2 linked regions of the Methylomagnum ishizawai genome follow. The protein of the gene in region 1 binds, or shares a complex with, the protein of each later gene. Links are inferred from orthologs where the notes say so. Each region holds a gene or a part of one and is shown on either strand. Other genes may lie near its edges.

The links. The genes of interacting proteins can lie anywhere in the genome.
Region 2: the proteins of uvrB (region 1) and uvrD are in contact, whole or in part, in a crystal structure (PDB 7EGT), measured with the Thermus thermophilus proteins. The link is inferred for Methylomagnum ishizawai from one-to-one orthologs. Residues at the interface, in WP_096411307.1 of Thermus thermophilus: Glu23, Leu25, Arg26, Asp27, Gly28, Glu29, Arg30, Phe31, Arg55, Glu326, Asp327, Phe328, Glu379, Ser382, Gln383, His398, Gly400, Arg401; in WP_096412145.1 of Thermus thermophilus: His654, Arg656, Phe657, Gln666, Asp668, Glu669, Lys680, Arg681, Leu682, Ser683, Lys685, Tyr686, Ala687.

The regions. Positions count from the first base shown.
Region 1 is NZ_AP019783.1:1,626,021-1,633,667, reverse strand. The notes cover bases 3,825-6,771. They hold uvrB (excinuclease ABC subunit UvrB), read right to left. Parts: upstream 6,357-6,771; coding sequence 4,293-6,356; downstream 3,825-4,292. Other genes in these bases: K5658_RS07515 (pyridoxal phosphate-dependent aminotransferase), read left to right, coding at 6,529-6,771; K5658_RS07525 (polysaccharide deacetylase family protein), read right to left, coding at 3,825-3,950. Outside these bases: K5658_RS07540 (hypothetical protein), read left to right, coding at 1-109; K5658_RS07535 (DUF4410 domain-containing protein), read right to left, coding at 207-932; K5658_RS07530 (reprolysin-like metallopeptidase), read right to left, coding at 977-2,554; more of K5658_RS07525, read right to left, coding at 2,736-3,824; more of K5658_RS07515, read left to right, coding at 6,772-7,647. UniProt on the Escherichia coli protein: The UvrABC repair system catalyzes the recognition and processing of DNA lesions. A damage recognition complex composed of 2 UvrA and 2 UvrB subunits scans DNA for abnormalities.
Region 2 is NZ_AP019783.1:737,676-743,014, reverse strand. The notes cover bases 2,351-5,339. They hold uvrD (DNA helicase II), read right to left. Parts: upstream 4,941-5,339; coding sequence 2,760-4,940; downstream 2,351-2,759. Other genes in these bases: K5658_RS03265 (YgaP family membrane protein), read left to right, coding at 5,020-5,277; K5658_RS03275 (PepSY-associated TM helix domain-containing protein), read left to right, coding at 2,351-2,753. Also shown: hxlA (3-hexulose-6-phosphate synthase), read right to left, coding at 1-12; K5658_RS03280 (hypothetical protein), read right to left, coding at 473-1,063; more of K5658_RS03275, read left to right, coding at 1,488-2,350. UniProt on the Escherichia coli protein: A helicase with DNA-dependent ATPase activity. Unwinds DNA duplexes with 3'-5' polarity. Translocates on single-stranded DNA with 3'-5' polarity. Initiates unwinding more efficiently from a nicked substrate than double-stranded DNA.

The DNA of each region.
Region 1 (7,647 bases):
GACCGGCATCCTGGTTCACGGTCCCGACGACGGCGATTGGGTGTATCCGCAAAGCTGCCTCCTGGCGGGCGACGGCATCCCCGGCGGCAGGCAATCCATCGAACTCTGAGCCCCCGCGCGGACGGCCCCGCCGGGCGTTGCCACCCGGCGGGGCCGTCGTCGTTTCCTGGACGTTGGCGCGGAACCCCGATCCCGCCCCCCGCCCGCTACTTGGCCAAGCTGGGATCGATCCAGCCCTGCTCCGCGAAATACTTGCCCAAGGCCTTGGCGACCTCGTCGGCCATGCCCTTGGCCTGCTGCGCCGAGGAGGATTTGTAGTTCTTGACCGTGCCGATGGCCGCGTTGGTCGCCACCACCGCCGCCGTGCCGGCCCCGGCGGCGGCACCGACCGGACCCATGACCGCCGCGCCCGGCATCTTGCCGCTGTCGGCATGGGCGTCGAAGCCGATCAATTGCTGATAGCCCTGGTTGGTCGGGGCCATCACGCTGACATTGGCGTCGATGGAGGATTGCCCCGCGCCGAAGCCGATGACCGTCCGCTTCAAACGGCTGCCCTCGTCGATGTTGACGAATTGCCCCGTCACCAGGATCGACCCCGGATTCAGCGGCATATTCTGGTCGGCCCGGATCGCGTTCAAACCCCAGGACTGGAGTTTCACCGTCAGCTCGGTCGCCAGGGCGTCGGCCACTTCCCGGCCGATCTGCATTTCCTCGGCGGTGGGGTCGGTGTTCTGGAACTTGGACAGCAGGCCGGAACCGGCCTTGACCTCGGAGGGACTCACGGCGAAGTTGTAGATCAACACCTGCTGCGGCCTGGGCAGGCCGGAAGTGGCGATTTCGGTGGTGTTCTTGATCTTGGCGCCGGCGCAACCGGCCAGCCCCAGGACCGCGAAGGCCAGGACCAAGGATTTGAGCGGGGACAGGGAACGCATGGATGCCTCGTTTTGGTTATGGTGGTGGAGGGATGGTGTGCCCATCATGGGGAGGTCGACCGCGAGAAAGCCGCCACGGTCGGCGCGGTTTGGTTGAAGGTCAGGGCCACGTCCGCCGCCCCCGGCTGGTCGATGGGCACGCCGCAAGGCGAACCCGCGCAAACAGCCAGGTCGGGATTGGCGTAGACGCCGACCTCGGGATCGTAATAGCTCATGATGTCACCGAATCGACCGGGGACGCCATAGCCATACGAATAAGGGAATTTGCCGGGGGTGGTGGCGTGGGCGCGGTCGTGGGTGGCCCCCATGACGTGGCCGATCTCGTGGGCCAGGGCGTAGTCCGAACAGTAATAGCCGCCCGCCGCGCCATAGCCCACCACGGCGAACGCCTGGTCGGCGGTGAGCGGGGTGTCGCCGCCGCCATCGACCCAGGCGATGCCGCAGTTGCCGCCCTGGCTCTGCGGTTTGAAGGGCCGGACCAAGGCCACCACATCCGCCCCGTATTGGGCGCGCAGGCGCGGAATATTGCGGAAGCCCTTGCCGGCATAGGTCAGCCGGTCCAGGGCGGCGGCGTTGGGGGTACGGTCGGCGTACCCGACCTTCTGGGCCGCGGCCAAGCGGAACAAGGCGTTCACCTGGCTATCCGCCAAGGCTTGGTTCGCCAGCGCCATGAGCTGGTTCAAGCGGGTGGCGACCCCGGTGTTGCCCATCCCGGCGGTATAGAGCAGCAGCACGTCGATGAGGCTCTTGCCATCCTGGGTGGCGGTGGTATCGGCGGGCTGGGTCGAACCCCCACCATCCCGCACCTTGACCTTCGCCCCCGCGCCCACCGCGGATTGCGGCAACGGCCCGGTCGCGCCGATACCGCTGGACACCGGGCTTTCGTCGCCCTCGAAACCGCCGTTCTGCAAACCCGAGTCATCCATATCGACCAACCATTGGCCGCCGCCCTCGTCCGATTCCAGCTTGTACAGCCCGCCGGGGGTCAGGATTTGCCCGGCCAAGGCCCCATCGTCGCCCAAGGTCAACAGCGCCCGGTAGCGGCCTTGCGGACCGTCGAGATAGCCGACCCAGGTCAGGTCGCCGTTGCCGTGTTTCCAGGCGTTGTCGTGGACCAAGGCATAGCGGCCATCGGGCAGGTTGGCATAGAGGCGCTCGCCCTTCTTCATATTCCTGAGGCGCCGGGCGGGCACCTCGATGGGATAGACCGAACCCGGCGCGTAAATGCGGTACTGGGCCGGGACGGACCGGCCGGGACGGTAGGCGAACAACTCGTCCAGGGCCGGTGCGGCGGCGGGTACCCGCCCATCGCCGTTGCGCCCGGTGACATTGACCTCGGTCAGTTTGCCGCTGGCCGACCAGGTGCCGGCGTAGTTATAGCCGCGCAGCAGGTGGCGGATGATATCGGGCCAGGCGGTGCCTTCGGGTTGGGCCTGGACGCGGTCCTGGGCGATCTCCGGCGCGATACGGAAACGCACGCCGGAGGGAACCGAAATGTCTTGCAGCAGGACTTGGAGGGATTTGGGGGCGGCATTCCCGGCCTGGACCGGGACGGCGGCGGGGACCGGAACCCCGGCCAGGGCGGTCAACAGGCCGATAATCCAGGCGATTCGATGGCGCATGGCGGAGACTCCTGAATAGCGCGAATCCTGGGATTATAGCCTTGCGGCGGATGGTTTTGGGGGAAGGGGAATCCAGGGCCGCCGGGCCCGGATGGAACGCGGCGCGATCCGGGAGCCAGTACGGAGCGCCGTAGCGTTCCCGGATTCCGCCACGCCGCAACCGGGCCAAGGGCCTTGCCGCTCAGCCGGGAAGATGCCAGCCCGGATCGCCGTCGAGGGAATATTTCTTGGCGCGGAAGCGGTTCAAGGTCGCCACCGCCTCGTCCAGGTCGGTATGGCAACGGTTCACCCAGTCCTCGCCCCAGTAGAAATTGCAACTGGTCTCGGCCCGCAGCAAACGCCAGTGGGCGGACTCCAACTCATAGCGCTCCTGGTCGCCCAGTTCGCGCTCGGCGGCTTCGGTCAGCGCCTCGTGGACCTGGGCGCTCACCTTCTCGACCCGCGCCAGCGAATCCTTCTGCGCCTGCGAGCCGGTCCATTGGACGAAATCGTTGCCATGGTGCCAGCCGGTGTTCCACGCCCCGGTCTTCACCCGCACCTCGCCCACGGCCCCGTGCTTATCCAGATAGTCCTTGATGAAGGTGGGCCGGATCAGGCTGTCCTTGCGGGCCTCGTCCAGGAGTTCGCGGTAGAACGCGCCCCAGAAATTGACCTCGTTCTGGGTGTTGCGGAACCAGCCGCCGTTCTCGCCATCGGTGCAGGTGACGACCAACGGCTCGAAATCGCACCACTGGGTGCGCTGGGCCACTTCCTTCACGAACCAGATGTAATCCATGCCCGACTCCTGGGCGTCGGACAATTCGCGGTCGCGCACGATGACGATGATCTCGTCGTCGCCATGGCGGGCGATATGCGGCCGATAGCGCAATTCGTGCCAATCCATGGGCGTGACCGGCTCCACATGCTCGCTGTCCACGATCACATAGCGGTAGCCGAATTTCTTCAGCAGCGGAATCAGTTCCATGGAAAACCCCATTTCCGGCGGCCAGAACCCCTGGAATCCATTGCGCCAGAACAAATGCCGGGCGATACCCTGCCAGCGGGCGATATGCTCGTCGCGGTCGGCCTCGGGAATCAGGGGGAATACCGGGTGGTAATACCCGGTGCCCAAAACGTCGATGATCCGTTCGTTCTGGAGATGCCATAACAGGGAGCCGCAATCGATGATGCCATAGACACTGCTTTGGAATTCGGGATTGGACAGGGTTTCCAGCAGGGTTCCGGAAAGGGAAAGATGGACCCTGGCGACATCCTCGTAACCCCACAGGAACCTCGGGATGCGGTCGTAGGCATAGAGGATTTCGCGAGCTTCCCAGGGTTGTTCCGCGAGGAGATGTTCGAGGTTGCCGGGCGGCTGGTGGAGGTTGAGGACCAGGGCGTGATGGATGATGGACATAGCGGCTCGCTAGGATGGGATTCTGAAAGGACTTCCACCGCTATTATGCCGGGCGCGGGTAGCGCTTGTGACAAGGGCAAGCCTTGTCGGAAACCGAACAATCTTTTTCCCGAAGCGAGCCATTGGGCGATGCGGGCCCCAACCCGCCTGGGACAGGGTATCTCCCGGTCCCGCCCCGGATATTGGCCGGATTACCGGACCATAAACAGCGCATTAACCCGCCCGTTAGGACCAAGCGGGAATCCAGCCCCGGAGGCCGGATGCGAGCCGGAGCGCGGATATGGATTTACACCGTACAATCCGGGCGACAGGCCAAGGCTTGCGTTCCCATCCGATCCGGGACTAGGCGCCGCCGGCGAAAACCTCGGCCTGGATGCGCTGGATTTCATCCCGGAGCCGGGCCGCTTCCTCGAACCGCAATTCCTTGGCGTGGGCGTACATTTGCTCTTCCAACTGCTTGATGAGCTTGGCCGCGTCCTTGGGTTGCACCGCGCGATAACCGGCCTGGGGTTCGGCCACCTTGGCGGCGGACCGGGTTGGCGTCCCCGCCGCGCCGGGAATCGGCACTTCCAGGATATCCACCACCCGCTTGACGATGCTTTTCGGCACCTGCCCGGTTGCGAGGTTGTGGGCGATTTGCTTGGCGCGGCGGCGTTCGGTTTCCTCCAGGGCGCGGGCGATGGAGCCGGTGAGGGTGTCGGCGTAGAGGATGGCCTTGCCATGGACGTTGCGGGCGGCGCGGCCTATGGTCTGGATCAAGGAGCCGGTCGAGCGCAGGAAGCCTTCCTTGTCGGCGTCGAGGATGGCGACCAGGGACACCTCGGGGATATCCAGCCCTTCGCGCAAGAGGTTGATGCCGACCAGCACCGCGAACTTGCCGAGCCTCAGGTCGCGGATGATTTCGACCCGCTCCACCGTTTCCACGTCCGAGTGCAAATAGCGCACGGCGACCCCGTGTTCATACAGGTATTCGGTCAAATCCTCGGCCATGCGCTTGGTCAGCGTGGTCACCAAGACCCGCTCGTTCTTGGCGACGCGCTGGCGGATTTCCGAGAGCAAATCCTGCACCTGGTTCAACACCGGGCGGATTTCGACCTCCGGGTCCACCAGGCCGGTCGGGCGCACCACCTGCTCGACGATGGCCCCGGAATGCTTGAGTTCGTAGGGTCCGGGCGTGGCCGAAACATAGATGCGGCGCGGGGCGCGTTCCTCGAACTCCTCGAACTGCAAAGGCCGGTTATCCAGCGCCGAAGGCAGGCGGAAGCCATATTCCACCAGGGTTTCCTTGCGCGAACGGTCGCCCCGGTACATCGCGCCCAGTTGGGGGATGGTGACATGGCTTTCGTCGATCACGACCAGGGCCTCGGCGGGCAGGTAGTCGAACAAGGTCGGCGGCGGCTCGCCCGGCCCGCGCCCCGAAAGATAGCGCGAGTAGTTCTCGATGCCGGGGCAATAACCCACTTCCAGCATGATTTCCAAATCGAACAAGGTGCGCTGCTCCAGGCGTTGGGCCTCGACCAGCTTATGGGCATCGCGCAATTCATCCAGCCGCGCCTTCAAATCCAGCTTGATCTGGTCGATGGCTTCCAGGATTTTTTCGCGCGGGGTGACGTAATGGGTCTTGGGGAACACGGTGTAGCGGGCGATGCGGGCCAGGATCGCGCCGGTCAGGGGATCGAACAGCGACAGGCGCTCGATTTCGCCGTCGAACAATTCGATGCGGAGGGCTTCGCGCTCGGATTCCGCCGGGAACACATCGACCACCTCGCCCCGCGCCCGGAAAGTGGCGCGGCGCAATTCGGTATCGTTGCGGGTGTATTGGAGTTCGGCGAGGCGGCGCAGCAGGGTGCGCTGGTCGATCATATCGCCGCGCACCAAGTGCAGCACCATGCTGAAATACGAGGCCGGTTCGCCCAGGCCGTAGATGGCCGACACCGTCGCCACGATCACGGTATCGCGCCGCTCGATCAGCGCCTTGGTGGCCGACAGCCGCATCTGCTCGATATGCTCGTTGAGCGAGGCATCCTTCTGGATATAGGTATCGGAGGACGGGACGTAGGCTTCGGGCTGGTAATAATCGTAATAGGAAACAAAGTATTCCACCGAGTTTTCCGGGAAGAATTCCTTCATCTCGCCATAGAGCTGGGCGGCCAGGGTTTTGTTGGGGGCCAGGATCAAGGTGGGTAATTGGGTGGCCTGGATCACCTGGGAAACGGTATAGGTCTTGCCCGAGCCGGTGACCCCGAGCAAGGTCTGGTGCAACAAGCCGTCATTCACGCCCCGAACCAGCTGGCGGATGGCCTCGGGCTGGTCGCCCGCCGGTTGAAATGGGCTATGCAGGCGGAACGGCTTGCCCTGGATCGGCTGTTGCGGGAGGGATTCGTCTAGCAAGGGTTTGATCGGCATGGTGGTGCGCTACCTAATAAACGCGGGTGGATCGGATGGGTGGATGCCCCGATATTAGGCGGAAACCGCCCGGAATGGTTTGCGCCGGGACCGCGGCCTCCATACTCGACAGCCCCGCCCCGCATGGCTATCCTCTCGGTTTTTCCACGCCCTCGCACGACAAGCGCCCACGATGAACATCAGACTCTCCGACCGCGTACAATCCATCAAGCCCTCCCCCACCCTGGCCGTCACCGCCCGCGCCGCCGCCATGCGGGCCGCCGGCAAGGATATCGTGGGACTCGGGGCCGGCGAACCCGATTTCGACACCCCGGAACACATCAAACAGGCGGCGATAGCGGCCATCAATTCGGGTTTCACCAAATACACCGCCGTGGACGGCACGCCCGGCCTCAAACAGGCCATCGTCGCGAAGTTCAAGCGGGAAAACGGCTTCGACTACACGCCCAAGCAAATCCTGGTGTCCTGCGGCGGCAAGCAGAGCTTCTACAACCTGGCCCAAGCCCTGTTGAACCCCGGCGACGAGGTCATCATCCCGGCCCCGTATTGGGTGTCCTATCCCGACATGGCGCTGCTGGCGGGAGGCGTCCCGGTCATCGTCGAGGCCACCCAGGCCCAGCGCTTCAAGATCACCGCCGAGCAACTCGCCGCCGCCATCACCCCGAAAACCCGGCTGTTCGTCATCAACAGCCCGTCCAATCCCACCGGCATGGCCTATAGCGCCGACGAACTCAAGGCGCTGGGCGAGGTGCTGCGCCAGCACCCGGACATCGTCATCGCCACCGACGACATGTACGAACACATCGTGTGGAACGGCGCTTTCGTCAACATCCTCAATGTCTGCCCGGACCTCTACGACCGCACCATGGTCCTGAACGGCGTCTCCAAGGCCTATTCCATGACCGGTTGGCGCATCGGCTACACGGCCGGCCCCGAAAAGCTGATCGAGGCCATGACCAACATCCAGTCGCAAAGTACCTCCAACCCGACCTCGATTTCCCAGGTCGCCGCCGAGGTCGGCCTGAACGGCGATCAAGCTTTCATCGGCGAAATGGTGAAAGCCTTCAAGCAGCGCCACGATTACGTGGTGGCCGAATTGAACACCATCCCCGGCGTGGATTGCCTGCCGACCGACGGCACCTTCTACGTGCTGCCCAATGTGCAGGGCGTCATCGACCGGCTGGATGGCATCGCCGACGACCTGGGCCTGGCCGAATTCCTGATCGAGCAAGGCGGGGTGGCCGTGGTGCCGGGGTCGGCCTTCGGAGCTCCGGGCTGCATGAGGTTGTCC
Region 2 (5,339 bases), 890 kb from region 1 along the record:
CGGTCTTGCCATGGTGTATGCTCCGATTGGTTATGGTTGGTTACAGGTTTTATGCTTAGAAATGCATCGCCCTATCTCAGGCAAATGTCAACTCCTAACTGTGTAGCGCGTAGGCCATCGCCTTAATTAAGCTGTTGGCACATCGCTTCGATGCCTAGGCTCGCAAGCAATTTTCACCCAGCTTTATTAAGATTCTTGATATACCTAGCAACTCCCGTCTCGGCCGACTTTTTCGCGGAAGCCTCCAGGTCCCTAATATACTTGGCTACCCCGGTCTCGACGACTTTCTTTTCAGACGACTCCAGGTTTTTAATATACTTAGCTACTCCGCTTAGCTCCGCCATGATATGTACTCCGATATAACTTTGATTAAGCGCGATATTGGTTATCGCATCAATGATTCCGATTCGAGTCGAAACCCCCGGAACCTGCCAACAACCCTGCTATCCGGGTATTGCTCGGCACCGTGGTTTTAGAGCCTATTGCTTTTGATATACTTGGCCACGCCGGTTTCGGGAGTTTTGGGAGCGGCATTGGCTTCGAGATTCTTGAGATAGCGGGCAACCCCGGTGCCGGCCGCTTTGCGGGCGGAAGCTTCGAGTTCCTTCAGGTACTTGGCAACCCCGGTTTCGCCGCCCACGGTACCCGCGGGCGCGACGGGAGCGGCGCTATAACGGACTTCCTGCCCCTTGGGCCGTTTGGTACTCCAGAATACCAAGCCCGCCAAGGCGAAAACGACCAGGGCGACGGGGAAATTATCCATCGAAGAGCCACCTTCGGTGGTCACCGCGGGCTCGGCGGAACTGGCTGGGGTGGAATCGGCTTCGGCTTCCGACGACTTGGACACCGCCGACGACGCGACGGCTTGGCTGCGCTTCGCCTGCTTCGCCTGTTCGGCGGCTTCGCGCTCCTTGGCGGCTTGGTCGTGCTTGGAGATCAGATCGGCATCGCGGGTGATGACCTGCGGCTCGAAATCCGCCGCCGGATATTTGGACTCCGCCGAAGCCAAGGGACTGGACAGCAGCAGCGCCGCCGCCAATAAACCCGTCGTCGTATTGCTCATTTTCACGTCTTTCCCCTATCTAATGTCCTGAGAAGTGGGTGCAGCCCCAAGCGAGTCGGGGCTGGATGGCCGCTAGTGCTTGTAGTATAAGGGGGCATGCCGCCAAATGGAATAGAGAGTTTCCTGTCGCGACACATTGGCATTCCCAGCGGATGCAACTCCACCTTTCATGGAGAACCCTCTTACACCCAACCTGCTATCGAGGCATTATAAACGGATGGTTGGCCTTATAGATACCATGAGTTTGAAGCCCGGTCACGGGCGCGCTTCCCTTTGAATATCGGCAAACTCCGCCGGTATCGGGCGATCTCGTCCACCGGTCGCGACCTTTTCCAACGCCGCCCCGACCACCTGGTTATCCCCCGGACCGGAACGGGCGGGGATGGGATAAGCTATCTCCTTCCCGCCGCCCCCGCTCCCCGCCATGAACGATAAACCCCCGCACCCCCACCGCCCCTGTCCGAAAATCCATCGCTGGCTGGCCATCCCCTTCGGGCTGTTCTTCGCGCTGATCGGGCTGAGCGGCGCCCTCGCCCTTTATGGTCCGGCCTTGGATTTATGGCTGGACCCCCGGCTATCCATCGACCGTCCCAAAGACCCACCACTTCCGCTAGGCCATATCCTGGCAGCGGTACGGGCCGCGCACCCCCGGAGGCCCGGAAGCTGGACGCTGGAACTGCCCCGCACCCCGGACGGCCTGTTAACCGCCTGGTATGAAAATCCCGAGGAAACCCAAGGCCGGCTCTACGCGCCGTTGATGGTGTCGGTGAATCCCTATACGGCGGAAATCGTCGCCAGCCGTTTCTGGGGCGGGACGGCGGCCACCCGCCTCTCGGACTGGCATACGCAACTCGGCCTGGGCCGCACGGGCTGGAACTGGGTGGGCGGACTGGGAGTGGCGCTCGTGCTGACGGTGATTTCCGGCCTGTGGCTGGGATTGGCGGGGTTGGGCGGGACCAAGCCGGGCGGCGGGTTGCGCCTGGGCCGGCTGGCCCTGGACGGACACCGGCTGTTCGGGCTCGCCATCGCCCTGCCCTTGCTGGCCCAGGCTTGCACGGGATTCGGCCTGGCCTTCCCGCGGGTACCGGAATCGCTGTTGGGAACCTCCGGCATGGGCCACGACGACGACGGCCCCACCGTCCGCAGCACCGCCATGCCCAACGACAGGCCGGTCGGGTTGGACGAGGCGGTGCTATTGGCCCGTGGCCCGTTCCCGCACGCGGAGGTGCGGCGGGTGGCGACGCCCGAGGGGGAAACCGGCACCTACCGCGTCTCGCTGCGGCAGCCCTGGGAAGTGAACCGGCGCCATCCGCTCACCACGGTCTGGGTGGACCAGTACAGCGGCCAAATCCGCGAGGTCCGCAATCCCGCCCGGTTCGGCGCGGGGGAAACCACGATGACTTGGCTGTGGCCGCTGCATACCGGGGAAATCTGGGGCACGGGAGGCCGGCTCCTGTGGTTTCTCGCCGGCCTGGCCCCCGCCTTGCTATTCGCCAGCGGCGTACTGGGCTGGCTGGTCCGCCGGGGCCGGGTACGCGATATGCCGGTGGAGTTCGGGCCGCTATGGGCGGATATCCGGCGTCTCGCGGCCAGGGCGCGTCCCCTGGCTTCATGGCTGGTCAGGCACGGCAGGCAGGGAGCGGCCTGGGCGCTATCGGCCATCAAAGCCCTGCTACGGAAATACGCCTGACCGCCCTCACACCGGTTGCAAACGGGCCGAAAACAGCATCAGCTCCTTGATGCCCGCCGTGGCGAAATTCACCTCGACGCTGGTCTTGTCGCCATCGCCCTTGAACTTGAGGATGACGCCCACGCCGAAACTGGCATGGCGCACCCGTTGCCCCACCCTGAATCCGCCGACGCCTTGCCCCGCCGGGCGGGCACCCAAGGCGGGAGCGGAAACAGCGGATTTGGGAGGGGTGGCCTTGCCCTTCATCCGCACATCATGGCGATAGGCCTGGGGTATCTCCCGCAAGAACCGGGAAGGCCGGGGATAGGTCTCCTTGCCATAGAGACGCCGGGTTTCGGCATGGGTCAGGAACAGCTTGCGCTTGGCGCGGGTGATGCCCACATAGCACAGGCGGCGCTCCTCCTCCAGGCGGGCAACATCCTCGATGGACTGCACGCTGGGAAACAAGCCTTCCTCCAAACCCACCACGAACACCAAATCGAATTCCAAGCCCTTGGCCGCGTGCAGGGTCATGAGTTGCACGCAATCGTCGGCCTCGTCGCCCCGGTTATCGCCGGATTCCAAGGCCGCGTGGGCGAGGAATTGATCCAGCTTGGGCAGTTCCGAATCCAGTTGCGGTTCGGTTTCGAACTGGCGGGCGGCGTTGATGAATTCGTCGAGGTTCTCCAGGCGGGCCTCGCCCTGCCCGCCCTTTTCCTTTTCATAATGCTCCCTGAGCCCGGAACCCAGGACGACCCGTTGCACCCGCTCCCAGAGCGCCAGTCCGGCGGTGTCGTAGGCCAGCTTTTCGATGAGTTGCAGGAACCCGGCCAGGAGCGCGCGGGCGCGGGCGGGCAAGGCCGCCGCGTCGCCGCACAACCGCTCCGCCGCCCGCCACAGCGGCAGGCGCTGGTCGCGGGCCAGATCGCGGACCAGGTCCAGGGTCTTGGTGCCGATGCCGCGGGTCGGCGTATTCACCACCCGTTCGAAGGAAGCGTCGTCGTCGCGGTTGGCGATCAAGCGGAGATAGGCCAGGGCGTCCTTGATCTCGGCCCGCTCGAAGAAGCGCAAGCCGCCATAGACCCGGTAGGGCACGCCCAAGGCCACCAATTTCTCCTCGAATTGGCGGGACTGGGCATTGGAACGGTAAAGGATCGCCGCATCGCGCCGGGCATGGCCTTCCGCCGCCCATTGCCGGATGCGCTCGACCACGAAATAGGCTTCATCCTGCTCGTTGAAGGCGGTATACACCGCAATCGGCTCGCCTTCGTTGCCCTGGGTCCACAGGGTTTTGCCCAAACGGCTTTGGTTGTGGGCGATCAAGGCGTTGGCGGCGTTGAGGATATGGCCGGTGGAACGATAATTCTGTTCCAGGCGCACCAAACGGTGTTGGGGATAATCCTGCTGGAACCGGGCGAGATTCTCGACCCTGGCCCCGCGCCAGCTATAAATCGATTGGTCGTCGTCGCCAACCGCGAACAGGTTTTCGTGGCGCTCGGTCAGCAGCCTGAGCCAGGCGTATTGGATCCGGTTGGTATCCTGGAACTCGTCGACCAGGACGTGCTGGAACCGCTCCTGATAATGCGCCAGCGCCGGGGGCGTATCGCGCAGGAATTCATGGGCACGTAGCAATAGCTCGGCGAAATCCACCAGCCCCGAACGTTCGCAGACTTCCTCGTAGGCCCGGTAAACCCTCAGCATCTGCCGCTCGAACGGGTCCGGGGACTCGGGCAAATGGCGGGGACGGCGGCCTTCTTCCTTATGGCCGTTGATATACCACTGGACTTGGCGCGGCGGCCAGCGGGCCTCGTCCAACTCCAGGCTCTTGAGCAAGCGGCGGATCAGGCGGTATTGGTCGTCGGAATCGAGGACCTGGAAGGTCTCCGGCAGTTTGGCTTCCCGCGCGTGCCGCCTGAGCAGGCGGTGGGCCAAACCGTGGAACGTGCCCACCCACATGCCGGTGGTCGGGGCGGACAACATCGCTTCGATGCGCCCGCGCATTTCGTTGGCGGCCTTGTTGGTGAAAGTGACCGCCAGCACGCCATGGGGGGAAACCTCCTCCACCTGCATCAGCCAAGCGATGCGATGCACCAGCACGCGGGTCTTGCCGCTACCGGCCCCGGCCAGGACCAGCAAGGCCGGGCAAGGGGAAGTCACGGCCTCGCGCTGGGCCGGGTTGAGGGAATCGATGATCGCTGGAATGTTCATCGCAGCATTTTACCGGAATCGGCTTGCGCCATCCGGCCCGAGCAAGGAAAATCTAGCGTTTCAATCTAGGAGCCCGGCGATGAACTTCGATTTCAAACGCATGACGCAGCGCGAACTGAATATCGGCCTGCAAGAACAGAAAATCCGCTACGGCGTGGGCATCGGCGCTTTGCTGGCATCGGTGTTCATGGCGAATATCCCGCTCCTGGTCGTCGGCGGCGTCTTGGTCGCCACCGCCAAGCTGCGCTGGTGCCCGGCCTATTCCGGGATGGGCAAAAGCACCGTGCAGCCAGGGGAAGAAGCGCCCGCCGCCGGTTGCTGCGGCGGACACCACTGAAACCGTCGCCCACCACGCCCAAAGGGGACACCCTCCACCTCCACCCCCGCAGTCGGCGCCCG